2 regions of the Alishewanella maricola genome follow, and region 2 is predicted to be linked to the other one. Evidence: predicted binding sites of a transcription regulator. Region 2 holds the regulator's gene; the other holds the start of a gene.
The links. The regulator FliA, encoded in region 2, starts transcription of late flagellar genes. The targets are predictions, from matches to a motif close to CTAAAGNTNNNNNNNNNNNNGCCGATA.

Region 1: the regulator FliA is predicted to act here: its motif matches at 2,197-2,223, upstream of pomA (flagellar motor protein PomA).

Annotation. Positions count from the first base shown of each region.
Region 1 covers NZ_JAEINI020000001.1:581,644-586,689, reverse strand. The annotation lists gene thiI (tRNA uracil 4-sulfurtransferase ThiI) at 1-315, opposite strand, end outside; gene JAO78_RS02880 (flagellar motor protein MotB) at 400-1,350, opposite strand; gene pomA (flagellar motor protein PomA) at 1,347-2,117, opposite strand; gene xseB (exodeoxyribonuclease VII small subunit) at 2,329-2,571, shown strand; gene ispA ((2E,6E)-farnesyl diphosphate synthase) at 2,574-3,461, shown strand; gene dxs (1-deoxy-D-xylulose-5-phosphate synthase) at 3,476-5,046, shown strand, end outside.
Region 2 covers NZ_JAEINI020000010.1:60,862-65,907, reverse strand. The annotation lists gene JAO78_RS13280 (chemotaxis protein CheA) at 1-1,371, opposite strand, end outside; gene JAO78_RS13275 (protein phosphatase CheZ) at 1,387-2,139, opposite strand; gene cheY (chemotaxis response regulator CheY) at 2,166-2,549, opposite strand; gene JAO78_RS13265 (RNA polymerase sigma factor FliA) at 2,592-3,311, opposite strand; gene JAO78_RS13260 (MinD/ParA family protein) at 3,320-4,186, opposite strand; gene flhF (flagellar biosynthesis GTPase FlhF) at 4,179-5,046, opposite strand, start outside.

The DNA of each region.
Region 1 (5,046 bases), on a different contig from region 2:
AATTTGAGACTGATAAACCGCCGCAACTTGCTGAAAAAGATCGGCTAAATCAGTGAACTGCCGCGTTTGCATCTGAGCAAAGGTAACAATACCGGGAATACATTTTAAACGTGTAATTAATTCTTGGCGCCAAGCGGTTGTCTGGTATTGGCTAGTGACCGTTAGATGGTCAAAATAACCGGTAACTTTCACTTTATGCGGCAGATGTTTTAGTAAGGTTCTGAGATTCTGCTCCACCAGCAACGTTTGACGCTTGCGCACCGACTTACTTTTGATGGCGATTTCAGGATGCAACTTAATAATAAATTCGAGCATGATGGGCGCATTTAGCTAACAATGTTGCGCATTATAACTAAGCGTAACAAAAACGCCTAATCAAGCGATTAGGCGTTTGCTGACTTAAGGATTCGATGCCGGTTCAAAACTGATCGGTTCAGACACCTTAGGCTTGCCCTGCATGATCGAGATTTCGACACGCCGGTTACGCCGACGATTTAGCTCACTATTATTTGGCATCAAGGGGCGAGTATCAGCATGCCCTACCACGACAATGCGGTTTCGATCAAAACCCGGCGCAGCAATTAAAGCGGTAGCCACTGAAACGGCTCGCTTAGCCGATAAATCCCAATTGTTGGCATGTAACTCATCACCCACCTGAAAATCATCAGTGTGCCCACTGACGGTAATTTCACCGGGAATATCATTGAGCATCACCCCAATTTGCCGCACTATCGGGATAAAACGCGGCTGTAAAAAAGAAGAGCCCGACGGAAAAGAGCCATTTTCGCGGATACGAATAATGATTTGCTGCCCCAATGATTCTAACTCGACTGCGCCGTCAACGATTTGTTGCTCCAGCTCTTCAGCTAACTTCTTCACCGTTTCATTAACTTGCTCTTGGGCGGCTTCTGCGGCAGCGGCGGCTGTAGCATCGGCAGCTTCTTGCTCCTCAGCATTTAATGCCGATTGCCCACCGGTTTGATCATCGCGTTGGTCTTGGCGCCCGCCGGCAGAGTCTTCTTCACCCGCTTGAAATTCAATGACTTGCTGGGTCATTTCCATGGTTTGCTGCTGGATCGTTTCAATTGGCGTGGGATCAGGCCGCCCAGGGCGAAACTCCATGGCAATAACACTGGTTCCCTTGGGGATATCATCCACTTCAATTTTATTTTGCACACCAAAAGCAAACTTCATAGAGCCGGCAATTTGTTTAAACTTCAACACGTCCATTTCAGAAAAGGCTAATAACAACACGAAGAAGCACATCAAAAGCGCCATTAAATCAGCAAAGGTTCCCATGTAAGCGGGTAACCCAGGCGGTGGGCATTTGCATTCTTCTTCGTCACTCATGCTGCCTCTCCTGCCACTTCGCGTTTATTTTGCGCTAAATAGTTACGTAAAATCCCTTCAATAACCTTTGGATTCTGCCCATCTTGAATGCCTAATACCGCATCTAAGATCAACATATTGTTCAGTTTTTCTTGCTGGTTGCGGATCGCTAATTTGTCGGCCAACGGAATAGCCATAACGTTGGCAACAAAGGCACCATACAAAGTTGTTAACAATGCCACCGCCATCGCCGGGCCGATGGCTTTAGGATCATCCATGTTAGATAACATCGCCACCAAACCAATCAAGGTACCGATCATTCCCATAGCCGGTGCTACGTCACCCAAACTACGAAAAATAGCAATAGCTGTTTCATGGCGCTTTTCGGTTAACGAAATATCCTTCTGCATGGTTGCTCGAACAACATCAGCGTCATGGCCATCCACCAACATATTAATGCCTTTTTGCATAAAGCTATTAGGAATCTCAGCCTCTTCTAGGGCTAAAAAACCACCTTGACGTGCGGCACCACCTAATTGCACGGCCTTTTCAATTAATTCTTCTGGTGATTCAATTTTAAACATAAAGGCTTTGGCAGCCGCTTTACCTGCACCTAAAAATTGAGCCAAGGTAAATTTAGCTAGTACAACAAATACCGAGCCACCAAATACAATGAGCACCGAGACCAAATCACCAAACATGCCGACGTCACCGCTACTACTGATAAACATCGCCATTACAATAAAGCCAATTGCGCCAATCAATCCGATTAGGGTCGCTAAATCCACATCCTACTCCTTCCAAAACAGTGCCGGGGCTGGCTTTTGAATCTTAATTTTAGTTATTTTATATCAGCTGCAAACTAGTTATCGACCTTAACTCTGAATCATTAAGCAATAAATCAGCAAAGAATACCAATTTAGTCGTTACTATACGCAATTTCATTGACCATAATAGCCTGCTACGATAAGGTTGCGCACAGTTTTTTTGGGGAATAATATGAGTAAAAAATCTGCAGACCCAGGTCAGTTTGAACAATCCATCCAAGAACTCGAACACATCGTCCAACAGTTGGAACAGGGTGAGCTGTCTTTAGAGCAAGCCTTAAGTCAATTTGAGCGTGGGATCAGTTTGGTCAAACACAGTCAGCAGCAACTGCACGCGGCGGAACAAAAAGTCCAGATTTTGTTACAACAACAACCTGAACCTTTGCAGCCGTTTGAGCCGCAAACAGGAGACTAACCTTGGCCCCAACCAGTCTTTCGCTATTTCAGCAGCGGGTGGAACAACAACTGCAACAGGCGCTTGCAACAACAGTTCCGACGAACTTCTTGTTGCATGATGCCATGGCTTACAGTTTGTTGCTGGGTGGCAAACGGGTTCGACCTTTTCTGGTATACAGCCTAGGTCAAATGTTAGGTGCTAAACTGTCTGATCTCGATGCCCCAGCAGTGGCAATTGAAGCGATCCACAGTTATTCATTAATTCATGACGACTTGCCGGCCATGGATAATGACGATTTACGCCGCGGCAAACCCACTTGCCATAAAGCTTATAGTGAAGCCACGGCGATTTTAGCCGGAGATGCACTGCAAGCTTTTGCTTTTGAGCTATTGAGCAGTCATGATTACCAACAGGTTTGCCCACGTCGGCAGGTATTAATGGTGAAAACGCTAGCACAAGCAGCAGGCGCCACCGGCATGTGTGCCGGCCAAGCGATAGACTTGGCGCAAACCAATCAAAAAATCACCTTAGAGAAATTAGAGTTAATGCATCGTTTAAAAACGGGTGCATTAATTGAAAGCACAGTTAAACTAGCCTATTACGCCAGCCCGGTAGAAGATGAACAAATCCTGCTGGATTTGTTAAAGTTTGCTAGTGCGCTAGGTTTGGCCTTTCAAGTGCAGGACGATATTCTGGACATTGAAAGCGACACGGCCACTTTAGGAAAAACACAGGGTTCTGATCTTAAAGCCAACAAAGCTACGTATCCGGCCTTATTGGGGCTGGCCGGCGCCAAAGATAAAGCGGCACAACTTTATCAAGAAGCCCTTGCCGCCCTCGAACGGCTACCCTACGATACGGCTGAGCTTGCACGCTTTGCCCACTATATTATTGCCAGAAAGTTTTAACATAGGCATTTGTTATGCAAATTGATATGACGGAATATCCACTGTTAACTAAGGCTAATTTGCCCGATGAACTTCGGCAATTACCTCAGGAAACCTTACCCCAACTGAGCCATGAACTGCGGCAGTTTTTATTAAAAACCGTTAGCCAAAGTAGTGGTCATTTTGCCTCAGGTTTAGGTGCCGTCGAACTGACTGTTGCCCTGCACTATGTTTACAACACGCCTTTTGATCGGGTGATCTGGGATGTAGGTCATCAGGCATACCCACACAAGATCCTCACGGGTCGTCGTCATCAAATGCATACTATCCGCCAAAAAGAAGGCCTACACCCTTTTCCATATCGGGAAGAAAGTGTCTATGACGTGTTATCGGTAGGTCACTCCAGTACTTCCATCAGCGCAGCCTTAGGCATGGCTGTGGCAGCACAACAAGCTAAGAATCAACGCAAAGTTGTAGCGGTTATCGGCGATGGCGCCATTACAGCTGGTATGGCATTTGAAGCCTTAAACCACGCAGGTGAAATTAAACCGGACATGCTAGTGATCTTAAATGACAATGAAATGTCTATTTCAGAGAACGTTGGCGCGTTAAACCAATACTTTGCCCGCATTTTATCGGGCAGTTTTTATACTAGCTTGCGTGAGGGCGGCAAAAAAATCCTCAGCAACATGCCACCATTACATCAGTTAGCCAGCCGCGCTGAAGAACACTTTAAAGGCATGGTAACACCCGGTACCTTCTTTGAAGAGCTTGGCTTTAATTATATCGGCCCAATTGATGGTCACGATGTATTGGGCTTGGTCGATACCATTCGCAATATGCGCCAGCTTAAAGGCCCTCAGCTACTGCATATCGTCACGAAAAAAGGTAAGGGCTATGCCCCTGCCGAAGCCGATCCGATTGGTTATCATGCGGTCGCAAAATTTGATCCCGCGGCTAAAACGCAACCGGCTAAAAAAGCCAGTGCACCAACCTTTTCCAATGTATTTGGCCAGTGGATCTGCGATATGGCAGAGCAAGATGAGCGGCTCCAAGGTATTACCCCTGCCATGCGAGAAGGTTCTGACTTAGTGGCGTTTTCAAAACGCTTTCCTAAGCGCTATTTTGATGTCGCCATCGCCGAGCAACATGCGGTGACGCTGGCCGCAGGCATGGCTATTGAGGGCTTAAAACCAGTAGTGGCTATTTACTCGAGCTTTTTACAACGCGGTTACGATCAACTGATCCACGATGTGGCGCTGCAACAATTAGATGTGTTGTTCGCCATTGACCGCGCGGGCATTGTAGGAGCTGACGGCCCAACTCACCAAGGTGCTTTTGATATCAGCTTTTTACGCTGCATTCCCAATATCACCATTATGGTGCCATCCAATGAAAATGAATGCCGGCAAATGCTTTATACCGGCTATCAACATAACGGGGTGGCCGCCGTTCGCTATCCACGAGGTAGCGGTAACAATCAAGCGGCCGCAACAACGATGGAGTTATTACCACTGGGTAAAGCAAAAGTGGTACAGCGCGGTAAAAAATTGGCTATCTTGGCCTTTGGTCCACTGCTTGGCGCCTGTGAGCAAGCGGCCACAGC
Region 2 (5,046 bases):
CACAATACCGGTCCGTGCCTTACCTGCAGCTGCACGGACATCAGGCATTTCAATCCCGTGGTCAACCGAGTTGCGCACCAAATGCACTAACGGATCGGCTAAGGCTTCCACCAAGTTTTTATCTAAATCGGTTTCTTCACCTTCAAGGATTAGATCGATATCTTTTTTCAAAGAGCGTGCTAAATCACGCACCACACGAGGGAAACGACCAAACACCTTCTTAATGGGCTGCATGCGCGTTTTCATCACCGCACCTTGAATATCCGCAGTGACCACGTCAAGGTTGGCAATCGCCTTAGTCATTTCTTCGTTTTGCGTTGAGCTGGATAAGCTTACCAAACGATTGCGCACCAACACTAATTCACCAACCATATTCATGATTTGATCTAGGCGTTTAGTATCGACTCGTACCGTTGTTTCAGCGGCAGCGGCAGCTGCAGCCGGCGGTGCGCCTTTATCCGCTGGCGTTGCCACAACTGGTGCAGCCGTTGCGGCAGGCGTTTGCGGTGTTGTTACCGGTGCAGGTGGAACTGGACGCTCCGTAGCTTTAGCCGCCGGGGGTGTCACTGGCGCTTTGCCTTTGCCATGCAATTGATCTAATAAGGCTTCAAACTCGTCGTCAGTAATTTCGTCATCTTTTGGCGCAGCAGCTTTTGGCTTGACGGGTTCAGCTTCTGCAGGAGCTTTAGCTGGAGTGTCGGTGTTAAAACTGCCTTTACCATGTAACTGGTCTAACAGGTTTTCAAATTCGTCATCGGTAATGTCATCAGACATATCAGCGCCAAGATCAGCACTCGTTTTCGCAGTAGGCGCACTATCACGACCAGGGGCACCGCTGCCATGCAGCTCATCAAGCATACGCTCGAATTCTGCTTCAGAAATACTGTCGATATCACCCGCATCTTCAATTTCTGCAGCCGCTTGAGCCGTTGCGGCTGGCGGCGCTGACACTACTGGCGCTTCAGCGACCGGATCTGCAGCGGCAGGTTCACTGTAGTGATGCAGTGCCGCTAATAAATCAGCCGCCGCTGGCGTTAACGGTTGCCGACCTTTGACTTCGGTAAACATACTGTTGACCGAATCGAGCGCTTGCAAGATCACGTCCATCAATTCTGGCGTTACCGAGCGTTTGCCTGTTCGTAAAATATCAAATACGTTTTCCGCGCCATGGCAGACATCAACTAATTCGGTTAGCGATAAAAACCCCGCCCCGCCCTTCACCGTGTGAAAACCACGGAAAATCGCATTAAGTAGCGGCGCGTCATCTGGGTTATTTTCTAACTCAACTAACTGTTCTTGCAGCAACTCCAAAATTTCACCGGCTTCTACCAGAAAATCCTGAAGAATATCCTCGTCCATATCAAAGCTCATCTGCAGACACCTCAGTTAAAACCCTAAGCTAGACAGTAAGTCGTCGACATCGTCCTGACCATTTACTACATCTGCACGCTCAGCGGCATCAATAATCGGACCTTCGGCAGCAACCAACGTTTTAGTTTTACTTTTTGCGGGTTGTTGTTCCAGAAATTGCGAACTGGATTTACCAAAAGCAGTAACAAGACCGATAAGGCTTTCTTCGACTTCTCGTACTAGTTCAATCACACGGCGAAGAATTTGCCCAGTAAGATCTTGAAAATCTTGCGCCATCAAAACGTCAGTTAACAAGCTGTTTAGACGTAATGATTCGCTCGAGGTTTTTTGTAAAAAACCATCAATATTATGACAAAGCGCTTTAAATTCAGCTAAGGGCAAATCGCGCTGCATCAACTTTTGCCATTGCGGCATTAATTGCCCAAGTTGTTTAGTGATCTCATCGGCAATCGGTAAACAAGATTCTACGGCATCCATGGTACGGTTAGCGGCTTGCTCTGTCATATCAATAACATGGTTTAAGCGCTTTTTCGCATCAGGAATATCTTCTTGCAATATATTGCTAAGAGCTGGATCAAATCGAAAGTTTTTTAAGGAATCGTGCAGTTGTCGGGTAATTTTACCGACCTCAGCAAATAGCTCAGATGAGCCAGGCGTACCTAGCTGTTGCACCAGTTGATTAGCAACTTCTTGCTCACCAATCTCCAGTAGCTGAACGAGTTCTTTTGCTTGTTCAAGCGTAATTAATGGGACCTTAGTCACAGGCATGGCTTTACTCCTTGGCAAGAAACGGTTTAACCGATCCGCTCAAATACTTTCGCCAGCTTTTCCTGTAAGGTTGCAGCAGTAAAAGGTTTGACGATGTAACCATTAACGCCAGCTTGAGCTGCCGCGATGATTTGTTCTTTTTTAGCTTCAGCCGTTACCATCATCACCGGAATGTGCTTCAGCTTAGCATCGGCTCGAATTGCTCTTAGCAAATCGATACCTTGCATACCCGGCATATTCCAATCTGTGACCACGAAGTCAAAATCTCCGCCTTGTAACATAGGTAAAGCCGTGCTGCCATCATCTGCTTCTGAAATATTTGTAAAGCCTAGATCGCGCAACAGATTTTTGATGATGCGTCTCATAGTAGAAAAGTCATCTACCACAAGGATTTTCATATTTTTATTCAAAGTCCCCTCCGAAGAGAAAGTCATCCAGATAATATGGATGCATTACAACCAAGCCTGCATTCGGCCTTTTAAACGCACCAATGCCTGACTATGAATCTGACTGATACGAGACTCGCTAACATCCAGCACCGCCCCGATCTCTTTTAAGTTTAGTTCTTCATTATAATAAAGCGACAGCACTAACGCTTCTCGCTCTGGTAAACTGCTGATGGTTTTGGCAAGTGCATCGTTAAAGGCGCTGTTAGCTTGATGCTGATATAACTGATCGGTATCGCTATCATCAGCAGTGACCAACACGTCTTCAGAAATACCAAGGTCTTCAATACCAATAATTCGACCCGAGCTAACATCACTAAGCATATGATGATATTCATCTAATGAGATAGCAAGTTTTTCTGCGACTTCATAATCTTTTACGTCACGGCCCAACTCAGCTTCTAGCTCGGCGATGGTGTCGGCAATTAAACGGGAATTACGATGCACTGAACGCGGCGTCCAATCGCCGCGACGAATTTCGTCTAGCATGGCGCCGCGAATACGAATGCCTGCAAAGGTTTCAAAACTCGCGCCTTTGCTACCATCGAAATTTTTCGCAGCTTCAATTAAACCGATCATCCCAGATTGAATTAAGTCATCGACTTGCACACTGGCCGGCAAACGGGCCAATAAGTGATAGGCAATACGTTTGACCAGCGGAGCTTGTCGCTCCACTAACTGTTGCATGTGGTCTACGCCACCATAAGCGGCAAGCTTACTGTTCACAGAACCCCCTAATCAGACTGTGGCTGTACTAACTGCTCCAGAAAAAACTCCAGATGCCCAGATGCACTGCCTGGCAACGGCCATTTCACGGCTTTAAGCGCTAAGGTTTTAATTGCCATACTCGCCGGTGTTGTTGGGAAGGCTTCAATAAAAGCTTTCTGTTTGCGCGCAGCTTTGCGCACGTTTTCATCCTGTGGCACGGTGGCCACTAATTCTAAACTGACATCAAGAAATCGATCAGTGACACGAGTCAGTTTAGCAAATAATTCTTGGCCTTCTTTTAGGCTGCGCACCATATTCGCTACAATTTTAAATTTATCGACGCCATGGTCGCGACTTAAAATCTTCATTAAAGCATAAGCATCGGTAATGGAAGAGGGTTCATCACATACGACCATTAAGACATCTTGCGAGGCACGAGAGAAACTAAGCACCATATCGGAGATACCCGCGGCGGTATCAACTAGTAACACATCAATAGGTGTGTGTAATTCACTGAAGGCACGAATTAAACTAGCATGTTCTACCGGAGAAAGCTCCGTCATATTTTGACTACCGGAGGTGGCAGGCACAATTTTAATACCGTAAGGCCCCTCTACTAAAATATCGTCTAAAGTAGCCGATCCAGCAAGGACATGGGATAAATTTTTATCGACGCGCAAACCCAACATCACGTCGCAATTGGCTAAACCGAGATCGGCATCAAGTACTAAAACCTTTTTCCCCAGCTGGGCCAGCGCCATAGCCAGATTCAATGTAACGTTGGTTTTACCCACGCCACCTTTACCGCCGGTTATGGAAATCACTTTTACCATCTGTTTCTTCATTTTTCTAAGGCCACTGGCTTGATCATCGGCTAATACATCTTTAGGCATAGGCAACTGCTACCTGCGTTGTGTCGTCTTGATACCATTGATGGCGGTTATCACTGTGTTGTTGACGTAACTGCTCCGCTTCTTTTACTAAATCGGCCGCGTCAGCAATCCGAATATCTTCTGGCACACGTTGGCCATGTGTTAGGTAACTGACCGGCAAGGCATTTTGTAATGCCACATTGATCACTTCACCTAAACTTAAACATTCATCCAATTTGGTGAAAATACAACCTGATAAGCCAATGCGTTTAAATTGTTGCACACTTTCTTGCATCACGCGCGCCTGAGCTGTGGCTGACAATACCAGATAACTTTTTATTTTAACACGAGAATTATGGACCAATGACGCAAGTTTCTCGGCTAAACGCACATCGCGTTGACTCATGCCGGCAGTATCAATTAAGACCAGTTTACGCTGTTGTAGCTGATTCAACAATATCGCCAGCTCTTCGCTATCTTTCGCCTGTTTAACTGGGCAACCGATAATGCGGCCAAATGTCGCCAGTTGTTCAAAAGCACCAATCCGAAAACAATCTGTGGTAATTAAAGCCACTTGATCAACACCGTGTCGTTTGGCAAAACCCGCGGCAAGTTTGGCTACGGTGGTGGTTTTACCTACACCTGTTGGGCCGACTAAGGCAATAACCCCGCCTCGACGCAAAATATCATCATTTGTGGTATTTAACTGCCCTGTGAGTAATTCTAGCGCAGTATTCCATGCAGCAGCGGCATTTAAATCATCGGGCATGAAACAGGCTAACTGATCAGCGATTTGCTCAGACAAGCCCATTTGTTGCAAATTTTCAATCACAAGTGCCCGCACGGGCTCGCGCCGAGCTAAATCTTGCCACATTAAACCC